4 regions of the Rhizobium sp. SG741 genome follow, and region 4 is predicted to be linked to each of the others. Evidence: predicted binding sites of a transcription regulator. Region 4 holds the regulator's gene; each other region holds the start of a gene.

The links. Region 4 encodes PhoB, which activates phosphate uptake and scavenging genes when phosphate is short. Its sites were predicted from a motif close to TGTCATNNANCTGTCAT; they were not measured.
Positions count from the first base shown of each region.
Region 1: FHT29_RS28665 (Orn/Lys/Arg decarboxylase N-terminal domain-containing protein) is a predicted target of PhoB. The motif match lies at 2,327-2,343, and genes of this name have one in related genera.
Region 2: FHT29_RS12275 (toxic anion resistance protein) is a predicted target of PhoB. The motif match lies at 2,933-2,949, and genes of this name have one in related genera.
Region 3: FHT29_RS08490 (inorganic phosphate transporter) is a predicted target of PhoB. The motif match lies at 1,503-1,519, and genes of this name have one in related genera.

Region 1 is NZ_JAAZQP010000014.1:148,668-152,834, reverse strand. It holds gene FHT29_RS28680 (YeeE/YedE family protein) at 1-305, opposite strand, end outside; gene bigR (sulfite-sensing transcriptional repressor BigR) at 302-646, opposite strand; gene blh (bifunctional sulfur transferase/dioxygenase Blh) at 640-1,935, opposite strand; gene FHT29_RS28665 (Orn/Lys/Arg decarboxylase N-terminal domain-containing protein) at 2,388-4,167, shown strand, end outside.
Region 2 is NZ_JAAZQP010000004.1:154,507-158,673, reverse strand. It holds gene FHT29_RS12285 (5-bromo-4-chloroindolyl phosphate hydrolysis family protein) at 1-99, opposite strand, end outside; gene FHT29_RS12280 (substrate-binding domain-containing protein) at 107-1,681, opposite strand; gene FHT29_RS12275 (toxic anion resistance protein) at 1,687-2,766, opposite strand; gene FHT29_RS12270 (cell envelope integrity EipB family protein) at 2,985-3,812, opposite strand; gene FHT29_RS12265 (RidA family protein) at 3,948-4,167, shown strand, end outside.
Region 3 is NZ_JAAZQP010000003.1:8,994-13,160, reverse strand. It holds gene FHT29_RS08505 (CbtA family protein) at 1-190, shown strand, start outside; gene FHT29_RS08500 (hypothetical protein) at 192-851, shown strand; gene FHT29_RS08495 (hypothetical protein) at 992-1,297, opposite strand; gene FHT29_RS08490 (inorganic phosphate transporter) at 1,567-3,174, shown strand; gene FHT29_RS08485 (MucR family transcriptional regulator) at 3,444-3,953, opposite strand; gene FHT29_RS08480 (helix-turn-helix domain-containing protein) at 4,067-4,167, opposite strand, start outside.
Region 4 is NZ_JAAZQP010000003.1:390,998-395,164, reverse strand. It holds gene FHT29_RS10385 (aspartate aminotransferase family protein) at 1-740, opposite strand, end outside; gene FHT29_RS10380 (GcrA family cell cycle regulator) at 1,165-1,698, shown strand; gene phoB (phosphate regulon transcriptional regulator PhoB) at 1,887-2,570, opposite strand; gene phoU (phosphate signaling complex protein PhoU) at 2,603-3,316, opposite strand; gene pstB (phosphate ABC transporter ATP-binding protein PstB) at 3,368-4,167, opposite strand, start outside.

The DNA of each region.
Region 1 (4,167 bases), on a different contig from region 4:
CCATGACCGGAGGTGCAACCTGAGCCCATGCGGGTGCCGATGCCGACAAGCAGCCCGGAGGCAAGCACAAGGTACCAAGGGGCCGCGATCGTCACTGCGGGGTAACGATCATAGGTTGCGGCGTAAAGGAGCGGGCCGGCCATGAGACCGACGACGAACGCGATGTTGGCTGGAACCTGATATCCGCCGAGGAGACGGCCGACGATCCCACTGATGCCGGCGATCCGACCGTTGACAACGAGCAGCAGAACGGCGGAGGCACCGAGGAGCATCCCGCCGAAAAGTGAGGGTAGATAAGGCGTCATCTCCGCCCCTCCGGTCCGCAGAAAATAGCGTAGAGCGCTTGGATGAGTTGCGCCGCCTTCTCTTCCGTCAGACGATAGAAGATCTGCTTGGCCTCCCGGCGTGTTTCGACGATGCCCGCCTCACGCAGCACGCCGAGTTGCTGGGAGAGTGTCGGCTGATGGATGCCAAGTTTCTCCTCCAGCGCGCTAACCGAATATTCGCCTTCGGCGAGCGCGCAGGCGAGCATCAGCCGCACGGGATGCGCCAGCGTCTTCAAGAGTGTCGCGACCTCGCCTGCCCGGCCTGCCATCTCCTCAGGCGCCAAAGCGGCGGGCGCCGATCTTTCGATTCCCGTCACCATGCGGCCCCCTCCAGCGCGTCAAGCGGGAATTTGAGGTAGCGCCGACCGTTATCCTCCGGTTCCGGCAACCGACCGCCGCGAATATTCACCTGAAGCGCATGGAGGATCAGCTTCGGCATCGACAACGTCCGGTCTCGTGCTTCGCGAAGCGCGACGAATCGGTCCTCCGTCATGCCAGACAAATGCGCGTTGTCGCGCTTCTGTTCGCCCACCGTGCTTTCCCACTTCGCATTTCGCCCGCCCGGCTGGTAATCGTGGCCAGTGAAGAGCCGCGTTTCGTCGGGAAGCGCCAGAATCCGCTGGATCGAGTTCCAAAGAGCCTTGGCGCTGCCGCCTGGGAAATCCGCGCGTGCCGTGCCTGAATCTGGCATAAAGATCGTATCGTGGATGAAGGCGGCGTCGCCGATGACATAGGTGACGGAGGCGAGTGTGTGGCCGGGCGAGAACATCACGCGGCCTTCAAGGGTACCGACACTGAATGTGTCGCCATCGGCGAAAAGCCTGTCCCATTGCGAGCCGTCCGTGGCCAACTCCGGCCAGTTGTAGATGCCCTTCCAGAGCTTCTGCACGTCGACCACGCGGGAGCCGATCGCCGTTGGCGCTTCGGTCTTCTGCTTCAGATAGTGTGCAGCCGAGAAGTGGTCGGCATGGGGGTGGGTGTCGAGAATCCATTCGACCGTAAGCCCCTCGGCCCGCACATAGTCCAGGATCGCATCGGCATGAACGGTCGCGGTCGTGCCGGACTTCTCGTCGAAGTCGAGCACGGGATCGATAATGGCGCAGGCTCTCGTCGCCGGATCGGTGACGACATACTGGATGCTGCCGGTGCGTGCATCGTAGAAACCCTTGACGCGCGGCGCTTTCCCGGCCTGCCGCTTAAGCCAGCCTGCCGCGCCGGACAGGTCAAAGCCGTGGCCTTTGCCGAAAAGTTCGATATCCTCGCTCTTCATCCGCCCATCGAGCACCTCACCAAGCGCGTAGAGCGTGAGCGCCCGTGTCCCGCTCTTGCAATGGGCCAGGACTGGCCCTTTCGCATCGGTTATCGCTTTCTGGAAGGCGCGGATATCGGCCTCGGTGATGGTCCGACCCGTGACCGGCACGAACGCATAGCCAAGGCCGGCCGATCGCGCAGCGGCGGATTCCGAGGCATTGCCCGGTTGGCCTGCCTCTTCACCATCCGGCCTGGCGTTAATGACGGCGGCGAACCCCTGTTCGACAAGGGAAACGAAGGCAGTAGGGTCTGGTTGATCCGACACCGTCACCAGGTCGCTGACGTTAACAAGGTTCATAACACGGCTCCAAACAATCATTATATAATTTCATATAATATATATTGATTGTTTACAAGACCCTTCATAGCCCCGGACCAGCATAAAGCGCTTGCCCGCCACACATCAGTGTAAACAGGCGCAGAACGCCGACCCGTTGAAAATCTCGACAACGATTTGAAATTGATAGCAAAATCAGGTCATCTGCGAGATCGTGACCGATGCCTGTCGTGATCCCCATCAGTCCGGAAAGCCGAATCTATTTCAATAGCTTAAGCGCCCTCTCGACGGGGTCTTTCTTCGATGCTTTTTCACAGAGGTAGCTGTCCCTTCGCGCCAAGTGCGGAGATTTGCAGTCCTCACAGCTCTGTCTCCGAAAAGACTGTTGCGGTCTCTCGGACATTCGGTACCCTGTCACAACCACGTCATGAAATGCGTCGACACCTCGTGCCGAATCAAGAACGGGTGGCCAGATGGAATATTTCAGACGTTTTAACTTTTTGTTCGCGACGCCGGCCTTCGACAACGAGGATTTGGAAGGAACCCGTTATAACCAGATCGTTGAGGAAATCGAACGCTCAGGTTTCGAGGTTGTGCGCGCGCGCAATCTGGAAGACGCAGAGATCGCCGTACAGACGGACGCCGCCATCGGCTGCATGATGGTCGACTGGGGCAAGAAGGGGCTCGAGGGCAAGACTGCCTCTCTCATCAATTTGATGCGCCGCCGCGGCCTCGAATTCCCGATCATCCTGCTTATCCGCCGTAAACGCTTCGAGGACGTGCCGGTGGAGGTGCTCGACTTCATCGACGGCTATGTCTTCCTCTCCGAGGAAACGCCTGCCTTCATCGCCAAGAACCTTATCAGCCGGCTCAAGCAATATGCCGAGACGTTGAAGACACCGTTTTTCGGCGCGCTGGTAGACTATGCCGAGGAAGGTAACCAGCTTTGGACCTGCCCTGGGCACAATGGCGGCGTGTTCTACAGCCGCAGCCCCATCGGTCGGGTGTTCATGGAGCATCTGGGTGAAGCGGTGTTCCGCGACGATCTCGACAATTCGGTGCTCGACCTCGGCGACCTGCTGACCCACGAGGGGCCGGCACTTGCTGCACAGAAGGAGGCAGCCAAGATCTTCGGCGCCGAGAAGACCTATTTCGTACTGAACGGCACCTCCACCTCCAACAAGGTTGCGCTCTCCGCACTCGTGACCGACGGCGATCTGGTGCTGTTCGACCGCAACAACCACAAAGCAGCCCATCACGGCGCTCTGATGATCTCCGGCGGCATTCCGGTCTACCTGCCGACCAAACGCAACGTCCATGGGCTGATCGGTCCGATAGATTTCTCAGCCTTGGACGAGGAGGCCCTGCGAGAGCGCATCCGTACTCATCCGCTGGTGAAAGATCCCGATGCCTATAAGAAGCCGCGTCCGTTCCGCGTCGCGGTGGTGGAGCAGTGCACCTATGACGGCACGATCCACAATGCCGAGATGATCCTCAAGCGCATCGGGCACCTGTGCGACTATATCCTCTTCGACGAGGCATGGGCGGGCTTCATGAAATTTCACCCGCTATATACCGGACGCTTTGCCATGGGCCTTGGTGATCTTGGCCCCGACGCGCCGGGCATCATCGCCACGCAATCTACCCATAAACAGCTCGCGAGCTTCTCGCAGGCGTCCCAGATACACATGAAGGATCGGCATATCTCCGGCCAGAAGCGCCGCGTGGAGCATCGGCGGTTCAACGAGAGCTTCATGCAGCACGCCTCGACCTCGCCCTTCTACCCGTTGTTTGCCTCGCTCGACGTGGGCGCGCAGATGATGAAGGGTCGCTCGGGCGTGGTGTTGTGGGACGACACGATCCGTCTCGGCATCGAGCTGCGCAAGAAGATCCGGGCCGTGCGACGCGAGTTCGAGGAAAAGGAGCATCGCCCCGAGCGTCGCTGGTTCTTCGAACCTTTCGTGCCCGACCGGGTGGCGATCCCGGATGTGTCCAGCCCCGGTGCGGTTCATGATGTGCCCTGGGAGAGCGTCACCACCGACCAACTCGCCACCAATCCTGCCTTCTGGCACCTGACTCCCGACGCGGCATGGCACGGGTTTTCCGGGATGGAACCGGGCTTCGCCATGACAGATCCCAACAAGCTCACCCTGCTCACCCCGGGCTTTGATCGGGCGAACGGCACCTATGCCGAGCATGGCATTCCAGCGCCTGTGGTCGCGCAATATCTGCGGGAAAACCGTATCGTGGCGG
Region 2 (4,167 bases), on a different contig from region 4:
TATCGGCATGCCGGCATAAAAGCTCAGCACAGGAACGACAATCGCGGCGACAAGCCCCGCCACGATCCAATTCCAGTCATTGCCGAACCAATTGCGCATTATCGTCCTAGTTATAGCCGCGCACTGCCCGGAATGCGCTGACGAGATCGCCGCGGCCATCGAACACCCGCGCCGAGGTCTCCTGCGCCAAGGCATCCAATTGCCGCTTGTCCGCATCGCCAAAGGTGATGCCGAAGACAGGCACATGCGGGTTGACCGATCTCCACCGGCTCATGAAATCGCCGTTGGCATCGTCGGACTTGCCGTCGGTCATGATGACGATCGCCGGCAGATAGGAGGACAGGTCCCGCGTACTCTTCATCCAGTCAAGCGCCCTGCCCGCGCAGGCGTACATATCCGTACCGCCGCCGGCATGCTGCAGCGAGACCTTATCGACCAAGCTCTTCTGCTGCGCCGGATTTCCCGTCGCCTCGAAGGTCGTGCGCACATCGGCGTCGAAGGGGATGACCATGATGCGGTCCGCCGGCGTCCACTGCGCCAATACCTTGCCGGTCTCATCCGGATTGAACAGGAACTGCATGGCCGCCTGCAGCTGGTTCTCGCCCTTACCTTCCATCGAACCCGAAAAATCGAGGCAGAGGGCGGTCAGCGACGGCTTACGCAATGCCACTTGATAGAGATCGAGCGCCTGGCGGATCACCGCGGGCTCGGGCATGCGAATTGCCGTCACGAGACGCGTCGGATCGAAATTCCAAGACGGGTCCGGCTTGGCGGTGACATCCGCGAGCGGAATGCGGCGGCCGGTATCGGCGATGCGCTTCTGCACCGGTGCAGAACGCAAGTAGTCAAGGAGTTGGTTGAAGAAGGCCTCAACCTCCTGCCCGCGCCCATGATCGACGAAACCGATCGGCGAATCGGCAACCACGACGCCATCGGCCGGATAGATGGCATAAAGCGGCTCCTTGCCCATGCCGGCCAGCTTGTCATTGGTCTCCTTCAGCACGGCTTCGTAATTCCACATGGCGTCGTAAAGCACGCCCTTTGCAGCCTGGTCCGTATAGAGATCCGCGAGCCAGCCAGAGGAACCAGAAGAGCGCTCAACGCCGGCAAGCAGGGACCGGACAGCACCCTGGACATCCGGCTTGTCGAGATCGCCCGGCTCGATGACGGGTTTGTTGCCGAGCGCGCTCGACAGCATTGCGAGATAGGCGCTGGCGCCCGAGTTGGATTGCGTCGCGGATGTCATCAAGAACTTCAGCGAGCCGTTCTTCACCGCCGCCAATATGTCCTTCATGTAGACAGGCTTGCCGATCCAGCCGAGCGCCTCGGCCTTGGATTTGCGCACGCCGAAAATGACCGGCATCTGCGCCACCGACGTCAGCGACTTCACCCGGCGCTTGACGTCGAACATATCGACCCAAACGCTCGATGCCGGCCAGACAGCATCCTGTTCGACGCCTTGTTCGCTCTGGAGAGCGAGCCCGATATCCAGCGTGCCTTCATAGGTGAAGCTGCAAGTCGCTTTCTTTTCCTTGCAGAACTCTTCGACGATCGGCTGAATGACGGTGTTTTCCGAGCCGGAAACGATCGAGAACTTCGGGCCATCACCGCCGACATTGCAGCCGCTCAGCGCAAGAACTGCGGCGAGCGTCAGGCCGGTAACGAATGTGCGGATCTTCATGCAGTTCACCGCGCCTCGATCATCGCCTTCTTGAGCTCTATGGTCATTTTCTGCATCCGCTGCTCGGCCTCGGCCCGCTTGGCGCGACCATCTTCCTGCACCTTCAGCACGCCGCTGATTGTGTCGATCAGGTCGCGATTGGCGGCGGCGAGCGTATCGATATCGACGATGCCGCGCTGCGATTGCTGCTCGATGGCAATCGCCTGATCCTTCATCATCTTCGATGCCTCGCGGATCATGTCGTTGGTGGCGTCCGTCACCGTCTTTTGCAATTCAAGCGCCGATTTCTGCTGGCTCAGGCCGAGCAGGATGACCATCTTCTGCTTCCAGGCCGGCACCGTCAGCGCCGAGGTTGCCTGCAGGTTCTCGATCAGCGTTTCGTCGCCGGACTGCACGATGCGGATCTGCGGCAATTGCTGAATGCCGAGCTGGCGCGCCTGCTGCAGATAGAAAACCCGCTTCTCGAGACGATCGAGAGCTTGCAGGCTGTCCTGATAGACCTGCGCCTCCAGCATGCCCCCGCCAGGACCGGTGGAGGCCGCATCGGCAGTACTCTTCAGCCGCGGAAGTTCGGTTGCGCGAAAGCGCTCAACGAAATTCTTGCCGGCCTGCACATAGGTATCGAGCTGCAGGATGGACTGCTTCGTCTCTTCGTGCAGATCATCGAGAAGGGCGATGTCCCGGCGCAGGATATCCTTGTGACGATCAAGCTCGAGCCCGATGCGGTCGATCTGGCCCGCCACATCCTCGAACTCTTCCTTGAAGCGCTGCACCCTGGCCCTGAATGAGGAAAACACGCGCGACAGGAAGCTTTCGTCCTTCAAGGAAGCCGGATCGAGCTTCTTCGATTTGATGATGATTTCGGTCAGCAGCCTGCCCACCTCGCCGAGATCCCGATTGCGGACCTCCCGGAGAATCCGGTCGGAATAATCGGAGACCGACTGCTGGGCGCGGTCGCCGTAGACGGAAATCCCTGCGCGGTCGGTGATGTCGATGCTATCGCCGATGCGGGCGATCTCACCCGGATCAGCGGCGACCACAGGCAGAGTCTCGTTGGAACCGGCGGAGATATCGGTATTGCTCATAGATTGTGCTTTCTCGTACATAAAACACAGAGCCGACCGCAAAACATTGTCGACCGCCCCAAGACGATCAATCCCCCCGCGCGCCCCAATACAATTCCAGATCGGCACGGGCAAAAGTCAGACTCACCCAAGCGCGCCGATCGTTTCACACAATAGTGAAACTTGGATCACAGTTTTATGACGAAAATTTTGCCCTTTGCGCCGCGGCCCGGCGAGAGCTATTGGCAGGCCTTCGTATCGAGAACCTCGAGCTTGGTGAGCTTGCCGGTGAGGACGAAGTCGCCGTAATCCATGGTGAGATCGCGCGTTATGCCGTTCTCGTAAAGCTTGAACGACATGCGGTAGACCGGTATGGCGTCGCCCGTGGACTTCTCGTTGAAATAGGCGACGGACACCGGCCAGAAGGCGGTCTTGGCAAAGGCGCCGGCCTTGTCGGCGTCGGGATCATCCGTGGCGGGCGTCTCCTGCTTGCCGACGACGGTGGTCGCGATCAATGGCTTGTCGCCGTCGTCGGAACCGTCGAAGACCTGGGCTTCGAAAAAATTCTTGCCGAGCTTGGCGTTGTGGATGATGTCGAGCATATGCTCGGTCGGGAAACGGCTCTGGATGAGTTCGATCTGCTTGCTGTGCGGCTGAGTCAGATCGACCTTGATGCCCTTCTGGTCGTCGGTCGCGGCGCCGCGCACGTCCTTGTCGAGTTGGCTGTCGGTATAGGACTTGGTTTCGAAGCGGAACACCCGCTTGGCCAGATCCTCGAACGTCGTCGTCTGCTGGTCGCTGACCCGTGTGGAATCGCCCGTGTCGATCTGCGTGACGAAGCGGAAATTGGTGGTGAACCCTGTGCAATCGGAGCCTTCGAATTCATAGACCATGCGACCGAACATGCCGGCGATGCCGGAACGATCGGAAGCGTCCTTCAGTTCGAGATCATAGACGGCGCGATGTGCAATGAGGCCACTCGGAACGGCCGCATGGGCTGCCGGAGTTCCCAGAGACAGAACGCCCAGACCCGAAACGACAGCTGCAGCAAGACTCGAGCGGATCATTCATTATCTCCTGTTGGACTCGCACGCGATGTTATAAGAACGCTTTCGGCTTAAACGAGGCTGCCGGTCCTAATTGACGGAATTTAGTCTTGATGCCGGATTTTTGAAGTTTTTACAACAAAACGGGAGATGAAAATGTCCGACGCTATAGAGGGTCGTCTGAAGGAACTTGGCATCGTTCTGCCGCAGGCCGCCGCACCGGCCGCGAATTACGTTCCCTATGTCATCAGCGGCAATCTTCTCTATCTGTCCGGGCAGCTGCCGATGGAAAACGGCAAGGTCGGCGTGACAGGCCATCTCGGCAGGGATGTCGACGTTGCCGGCGGCCAGCGCGCCGCCGAACTCTGCGCCATCA
Region 3 (4,167 bases), 380 kb from region 4:
CCAGTACCTGCTTCCGTCGATCAACGAAGTGCCGGAACAGTTCTCGGCCGTTGTGCTCTGGCGGTTCCGGATTGCATCGCTCGGTATGCACGCGATCCTGTGGGCCACCCTCGGGCTTGCCTTCGGAGCCTGGGCGGAGCGAGAGCTGCCGCAGACACGCTACCGCAACCCGGCGCTACGCCGAGCCTAGCATGGCAAATCCATCCCATCCCGCGCATGATCTCGTGCGCGGGAAACGCCTGCATAGAAGCGGCGCCTTGCTCGCCGCGCTCTGCCTCGTGCTGTCTTGTTGGCCGACAGTGCTTGCCGCCCATGGCGGCAGCTCGTCGGGAAACCAAACCGGCATCCCGATACCAAGCCTCCCACATGGCGAAATGGCTGTCATCGCACCCTATTACGGGCGGATCGTCGCGCTTGCGGAAAACGCATCGGATACCGACGAAACCTTCCGCCGCCTGCTGAATTTCGCGCAGATCCAGCGCGCCTATTGTCTCTGGGGGATGATGCCCGGCAGTGTGAGCGACGAGGAAAGTCCGTTCAACGAATGCTCGCACGCCTATCTCGCGGCAGCCAAGGCGGTGCTGCTTCATATGCGGACGATGAAGAATGAAACGGCGCCCGTCGGCGATCTCGTCTCGGAGATCGACGCTACGCTCGTGCACAACAATCTATCGCTTATCCTGTGCAAATTCAGCGGCGAAAGCTTCAATACTGCCGACATGATCCGGCCGAAACTCACCGACATCATTCTGCACGCCAGAAGCCTCTTGGCCATCCTGTCGGCCTTGCTGGCAACCGTCGCCGGACTGTGGCTGACGGCGCGGGCGCTGCGGACAGAACCCCGTCCTTAGAGACGGTTACACGTTTCGGGGAATTGCATAGCCGCTCTATATTGTTGTTTCGCGCAATTCCGGACGGAAAACCGCTAGCCACTTTTCCTGGAATCGCTTTAAAAAAACACCGCCGCAGAGCTTGCGGCGGTGTTTTAATTTCACCAGTCGCGATGACGGCGCCAGCGGCCGTCTCCGTGCCAGCCATCGCGGTAGTCGCGATGACCGTACCAGCCCCATGGCGGTGGCGGCCTATGCCCCCAGCCATAACGCGGCGGCGGCGGTCCCCACCGGTTCGGGCGGCATTCGCCCCAGCGGGTCACATGCCAGCCACGACCGCAGGCATAGTCAACTTTCACGACCGGCACGGCAGCCGTTGTCCCGACAGCGGGAACAGGCATTGCTTCTGCCGAAGATACAGCCAGGCCACCAAGTAAAGCAGCGATGGCAAACACGGACGATCTCATTTTGGTGGTCCTCTATCCAAGTCCCTTACATGCGGGATTTAAAACCCAAGCGGATGAACACGGGCTGAACCGAAAAAGGCGTTTTGGCGGCGAAATCGAGAGCCGCCAGGATTGCCCTCCGGAGCAAGGATTTCTTCTGCCGCTTCGTCATCTTTCCATAAGGAAATCCCGGCCCATTCGCAAAACGCCTATCGGTCTTTACAGGCGTCACGAGAGTTTCATGAACGGCGCTTAAATCAGGGATATCATTTGCCATAAGGGAGTTTGAGATGGTGAACGTCGTTTCAAACAACGTGGAGGGTGGCAACGCCAATCACCCAATTCACGGCGCCAGCGGTTCGGCGAAATGGTTTCTGCCGCTCTTCGGCGTCGTCGTGCTCGGCGGCCTCGCCTATGTCGGCTACGCTCTCGGCAACGATCTTGCCGAGGCAGCTGCGGTTCCGTGGATCCTGCTCGGCCTCGCGCTGCTGATCGCGCTGGGTTTCGAATTCGTCAACGGTTTCCACGATACGGCCAATGCGGTCGCCACCGTCATCTACACCCGCTCGCTGCCGGCCGAATTCGCCGTCATCTGGTCCGGGTTCTTCAATTTCCTCGGTGTGTTGACCTCTTCCGGCGCCGTCGCTTTCGGCATACTGGCGCTTCTGCCCGTCGAACTGATCCTGCAGGTCGGCTCCGGCTCGGGCCTTGCGATGGTCTTCGCCCTGCTCACTGCCGCCATCATATGGAACCTCGGTACCTGGTATCTGGGCCTGCCGGCGTCGAGCTCGCACACGCTCGTCGGCTCCATCATCGGCGTCGGCCTTGCCAATCAGTTTCTGGCACCCGCCGGCTCCGCCACCAGCGGCGTCGACTGGTCGCAGGCCAGCAGCGTCGGCATGTCGCTGCTGCTGTCGCCAATCATCGGCTTCGGTGCGGCCGCTTTGCTGCTGCTGGTTTCCAAGGTTCTGATCCGCAACAAGGAGCTTTATGAAGCGCCGAAGGGCAACGCGCCGCCGCCGCCGTGGATTCGCGCATTGCTGATCTTCACCTGCACCGGGGTCAGCTTTGCCCACGGCTCGAATGACGGCCAGAAGGGCATGGGCCTGATCATGCTCATCCTCATCGGTCTCGTCCCGACCGCCTTCGCTCTCAACAAGACGCCCGACATCAACTATCTCGAGGCCTACAAGGCCGCTTCGGCGCAGGTCGAAACCGTGCTCGGCAAGTATGTGAAGCCCGGTGTGACCGCGCCTGCCGATCCGAAGGCCGCCGTCAGCGATGCCGTCAAGAGCAAGACATGGTCGGATGCAACGACGCCTGCACTTCAGGCCTATATCCACACCACCAGCGCCGAGATCGCCGCCTATCCGAGCGTCGAAAAGCTGCCGAACGAGCTCGTCGGCAACGTGCGCAACGACATCTATCTGATCGGTGAATCGCTGAAGCTGATCGACAAGCAGAAGCTGCTGCCGATGAGCGCCGACGATCTGAAGGCCGTTACCAACTATCACGCCGCCGTCGACCATGCGACGAAGTTCATCCCGCTCTGGGTGAAGGTTGCCGTGGCGCTGGCACTCGGTCTCGGCACCATGGTCGGCTGGAAGCGTATCGTCGTCACCGTCGGCGAAAAGATCGGCAAGACCCATCTGACCTACGGCCAGGGTGCGGCCGCCGAAGTCGTCGCCATGCTGACGATCGGTGCGGCTGACCACCTCGGCTTGCCGGTTTCCACCACGCACGTCCTGTCCTCGGGCGTCGCCGGCACCATGGCGGCGAACGGCTCCGGCCTGCAGTGGTCGACCGTGCGGAACATGCTGATGGCCTGGATCCTGACGCTGCCGGCCTCGATCGCGCTCGCCTTCATGCTGTTCCTTGTGCTCCGTCAGGTCTTCTGATCGACACGTTTCATCGGCCCTGCCGATTTTGCCCGACAAATGGCCCAAAAAGATAATGGCGCCCCCTCGTAGGGCGCCATTATCCTTGCAGCGTAGCGCCGCACAGCTGGTACGGCGAAACGTCCGCAATCCCCGTCGTGATCCGCACGCTTTCTCACGCGGACGTGCTAGAGCGGTTACGCGTTTCACGGAATCGCCTGACCGCTCTATGCTATTGTTTTTACGCAATTCCGAACGGAAAACCGCTACGCACTTTTCCGGGAATTGCCCTAGCGAACAGTTTCCTTTCTGTTGCCATTGGCGCCAAGACCGGAAAGCTTGGCGAGTTCCGACCGACGGTTCGCATAATTTTGTGCGACCATCGGATAGTTTGGCGCCAAACCCCATTTCTGGCGATATTCCTCAGGTGTCATGCCGTAGTGCACGCGCAAATGGCGTTTCAGCGTTTTGAAGCGTTTGCCGTCCTCGAGGCAGACGATATAGTCGTTCGTCACCGATTTCTTCAAATCCACCGCCGGCACCAGATTGCTGCGCGCGGCAACGGGAGCAGAGCTGCGCAAAGCTTGCAGCGCGCCGTGGATATCCTTGATCAGCTTGGGAAGGCTGGCGGCCGAAATGGCGTTGTGAGCGACATAGGCCGAAACAATCTTCACACAGCCTTCAAATAGAAAATGCGATTGCGGTGGTGGTGCGGGGTTTTTTCTCTCACTGAAAGAATCCATGATCTTTTCCCGGATCTCATTTGGTTCCTCGTGCGCCGCCCAGCGCGATTGGGTCATATGCGAAGCCCGTTCCAGGCCCCGCACCGGTTCGAATTGCGCCGTCTTCCTGGCGCCGGTTTCCCCGGCATTGTCGCCGGGATAGAATACGTTCGCATCAGGTGCGTCCGCGATCATGGTCGGCCGCCCACCGCTCTCCGGCCTGCACCGGTGGGTGCTTCCGGCAGTCTCCTGGCGGAGTCCGCAAAATAGACCGCCAGTTTGTTACAGAGGA
Region 4 (4,167 bases):
ATACCCTTGGCCACCGCCATGATATCGGGCTTGATGCCGGCCCATTCATGGGCGAAAAGCTTGCCCGTGCGGCCGACGCCGCACTGTACTTCATCGAGCACCAGGAGCAGACCGTGCTCGTCGCAGATATCGCGGAGACCGCGCAGGAATTCGTTGGTCGCCGGGCGGATACCGCCCTCGCCCTGCACCGGCTCGATCAGGATCGCAGCCGTCGCATCGGTGATTGCGGCACGAACCGCGTCAAGATCGCCGAAAGCCACCTGGTCGAAGCCGGGGGCCTTCGGGCCGAAGCCTTCGATATACTTTTCCTGGCCACCGGCAGCGATCGTCGCGATGGTACGACCGTGGAAGGCACCTTCGAAGGTGATGATATGGAACTTCTCGGGATGCCCGTTGGCAAACTGATAGCGCCGCGCCGTCTTGATGGCGCATTCCAGCGCTTCGGCGCCCGAATTGGTAAAGAACACCTTGTCAGCGAATGTGGCTTCCGTCAGCCGCTTCGACAGCTTCTCCTGACCGGGCACTTCGTAGAGGTTGGACAGGTGCCATACCTTGTCAGCCTGCGCCTTCAGTTCGGCCACGAGATGGGGATGCGCATGACCGAGCGAATTGACTGCCACACCGGCCGCGAAATCGAGGTAGCGTTCGCCATTTTCCGTGATCAGCCAGACGCCCTCGCCTCGCTCGAACCGCAGCGGAGCGCGCATATAGGTGTCATAAAGCGCCGCTGTCTCGGCCATGGCGTATCTCCTCGATCACAACCCTAAGGACCAATCGCTTCCTTTCCATGAAACGGGTCCGAAAAAATCAAAAATGCCGCCTTGCGGCGGCGTGGGCACTATTGATGTTTTGCACCGCGATGTCAACAAAACTGGCGATTTAGCAGGTGCGAGAGAGCGGCCGCAGCCGAACGGGATGCGTTGGCCGGATCATATTGCATAAATGCCACGCCAGGACAGCAAGTTGGGGAAAACCTCGAAATCGATTCCTCAAGATTCCCGCGACTCTTGTCACGGAGTCAGCCTCACACTAGGTTAAAAACCAATTGCTAGACTGCATGCGGCGGAACTAGTCACCACAATTTTAGAGCGTTTCGCGCCTCGATCCTATGCGGGGCAATGGTGAAGGATTCTGCCATCGGAAACGCGACAGCGGAGACAGGGCATGAATTGGACAGACGAACGCGTCGAGAAGCTTAAAAAGCTATGGTCCGAAGGGTTGAGCGCCAGCCAGATCGCGGCGCAGCTGGGCGGTGTCAGCCGTAACGCCGTCATCGGCAAGGTGCACCGCTTGAGCCTGCCGGGCCGAGCGAAGGCGGGCGGCACGGCGACCGCTGCCCGAACGCCGAAGCGCGGCGCCTCGGCGCCCCGCGCATCGAATTATACATCGCGCGTCGCAACCCGCACGGTTACCCGCCAGCAGGGCGCGACCATGCTCAAGGAAGAGATTGAGGTCGATGCGGTCAACGAGATCCAATATCGTCCGGCTGCCAACGTCGTCGTTCCGATCTCTCGGCGCCTCGTCCTGACCGAGCTGACGGAACGCACCTGCAAATGGCCCGTCGGTGACCCGCTGAAGGACGATTTCCACTTCTGCGGCAACGAGAGCCCGGATGCATCGCCCTATTGCGGCTACCATCAGCGCCTGGCCTACCAGCCGGTGCATGAACGGCGTCGGCCAGCTCAACCGCGCGGCTGAGATGCCCCATAGAGCAATTCCAGGAAAAGTGCGAAGCGGTTTTCCTGGAATTGCGTAAAAACAATAGCATAGAGCCGTCACGCGAGTCGGTGAAACGCGTAGCCGCTCTAGATCAGATAAACGAAACGGGCCGAAAGGCCCGTTTTCTGTTTCCGCCGCTATGTCGATGCCTGAACGGGCGTACCCGCTCAAGCTTCCATGGAGTAACCCGCACCGCGAACGGTGCGGATGACATCCTGCATATTGGAGAAATTGAGCGCCTTGCGCAGGCGGCCGACATGCACGTCGACGGTACGTTCGTCGACATAGATATCGTGTCCCCATACGCCGTCGAGCAGCTGCGAACGCGAGAAGACCCGGCCCGGCGAGGACATCAGGAACTCCAGCAGGCGGAATTCCGTCGGTCCCAGCCGCACTTCGCGGCTCTTGCGGTGAACGCGATGGGTCTCGCGATCCAGCTCGATATCGCCGCAACGCAGTACCGTGGAGAGAACCTCCGGGCGGGCGCGCCGCAGCATCGCCTTGACGCGGGCCATCAGCTCCGGCGTCGAGAACGGCTTGACGACGTAATCGTCCGCGCCGGTGGAAAGACCGCGCACGCGCTCGCTTTCCTCGCCGCGGGCCGTCAGCATGATGATCGGCAGGCGCTCCGTCTCCGGCCGCATACGCAGCCGGCGGCAGAGCTCGATGCCGGATACACCGGGGAGCATCCAGTCAAGGATCAGAAGATCGGGGATGCGCTCCTGGAGACGCAATTCGGCTTCATCGCCTCTGAGGATCGTATCGACCTCGAAGCCCTCAGCCTCGAGATTGTAGCGCAGCAGAACGCTGAGCGCTTCCTCGTCTTCTACAACAGCAACTCTCGGAACCATGCGCCTCTGGTCTCCTTTTCTTCGCTTCCAGATTATTCCGTCACCGCGCCAACGGTGTTGGCGGTATCATCCTTCGGGCGCTCGCCTTCTGGCTGGGCGCCGGTCGCCATGTAATAGATCGTCTCGGCGATGTTGGTGGCATGGTCACCGATGCGCTCGATGTTCTTGGCGCAGAAGAGAAGATGCGTGCAGGTGGTGATGTTGCGCGGATCTTCCATCATGTAGGTCAGCATCTCGCGGAAGAGCGAGGTGTACATCGCGTCGATTTCCTCGTCGCGCTCTCGGATCGACACAGCCTTGTCCGGCGAACGGGTGGCATAGACGTCAAGCACTTCCTTGAGCTGGCTGAGCGCCAGTTCGGAGAGATGCTCGATGCCGCGGGCAAGCCGCCGCGGAACGCCTGTGCCCTGCACGGCGATGACGCGCTTGGCGGTGTTCTTGCCGAGGTCGCCGACACGCTCCAGATCGGAAGCGATGCGAATCGAGCCCATGATCTCGCGCAGGTCGGCGGCCATCGGCTGCCGGCGGGCGATGGTGACGATCGCCTTGTCGCCGACTTCCCGTTCCGCATGATCGAGAATGACGTCGTCGGAAATGACCTTCTGCGCAAGACTGGTATCGCTTTGGACCAGTGCGCGAACGCTGTCGCTGACCATTTGCTCGGCCAGACCGCCCATTTCCGCAATGCGGCGCGTCAGGAACTTCAGGTCTTCGTCATAGGCAGAGAGAATGTGAGTGGAGACCATTTTTCTATCCTCAAGGTGAACTGTGTGAAAGGAGCCGCGCGCACGGCATCATCAACCAAAACGGCCCATGATGTAATCCTGCGTGCGGAAATCGTCGGGATTGGTGAACATTTTATCGGTATCGTTCTCCTCAACCAGATGGCCGAGATGAAACATTGCGGTGCGTTGCGAAACGCGGGCTGCCTGCTGCATGGAATGCGTCACGATGACGATGGTGAAGTTTTCCCGCAGCTCATGGATCAGATCCTCGACCTTTGCGGTTGCGATGGGGTCGAGCGCCGAACATGGCTCGTCCATCAGGATGACCTCTGGACTGACTGCGACCGCGCGAGCGATGCACAGACGCTGCTGTTGGCCGCCGGACAGGCTCGTGCCGGCATCATAGAGCCGATCCTTGACCTCGCCCCAGAGACCGGCTTTCTGCAGGCTGGTCTCGACGATATGCTCGAGATCGGCTTTCGAGCTGTGCAGGCCATGGATGCGTGGTCCGTAGGCGACGTTCTCGTAGATCGACTTCGGAAACGGGTTGGGCTTCTGGAAGACCATGCCGACACGCGCGCGCAGCTCCACGACATCGATGCTGTTGTCATAAACATCCTGATCGTCGAGCGTGATCTTGCCGGTGATGCGGCAGGTCTCGATCGTGTCGTTCATGCGGTTGAGGCAACGCAGGAAAGTGGACTTGCCGCAGCCGGAAGGACCGATCAGCGCCGTGACCGTATTGGCGCGAATGTTCAGGTTGACATCGAAGAGCGCGCGCTTGTCGCCGTAAAAGACCGAGACGTCCTGGCCGATCATCTTATAGGGGATCGTCATCATCTTCTTGGCTAATGCTCTTTCGCCCGCGGCTT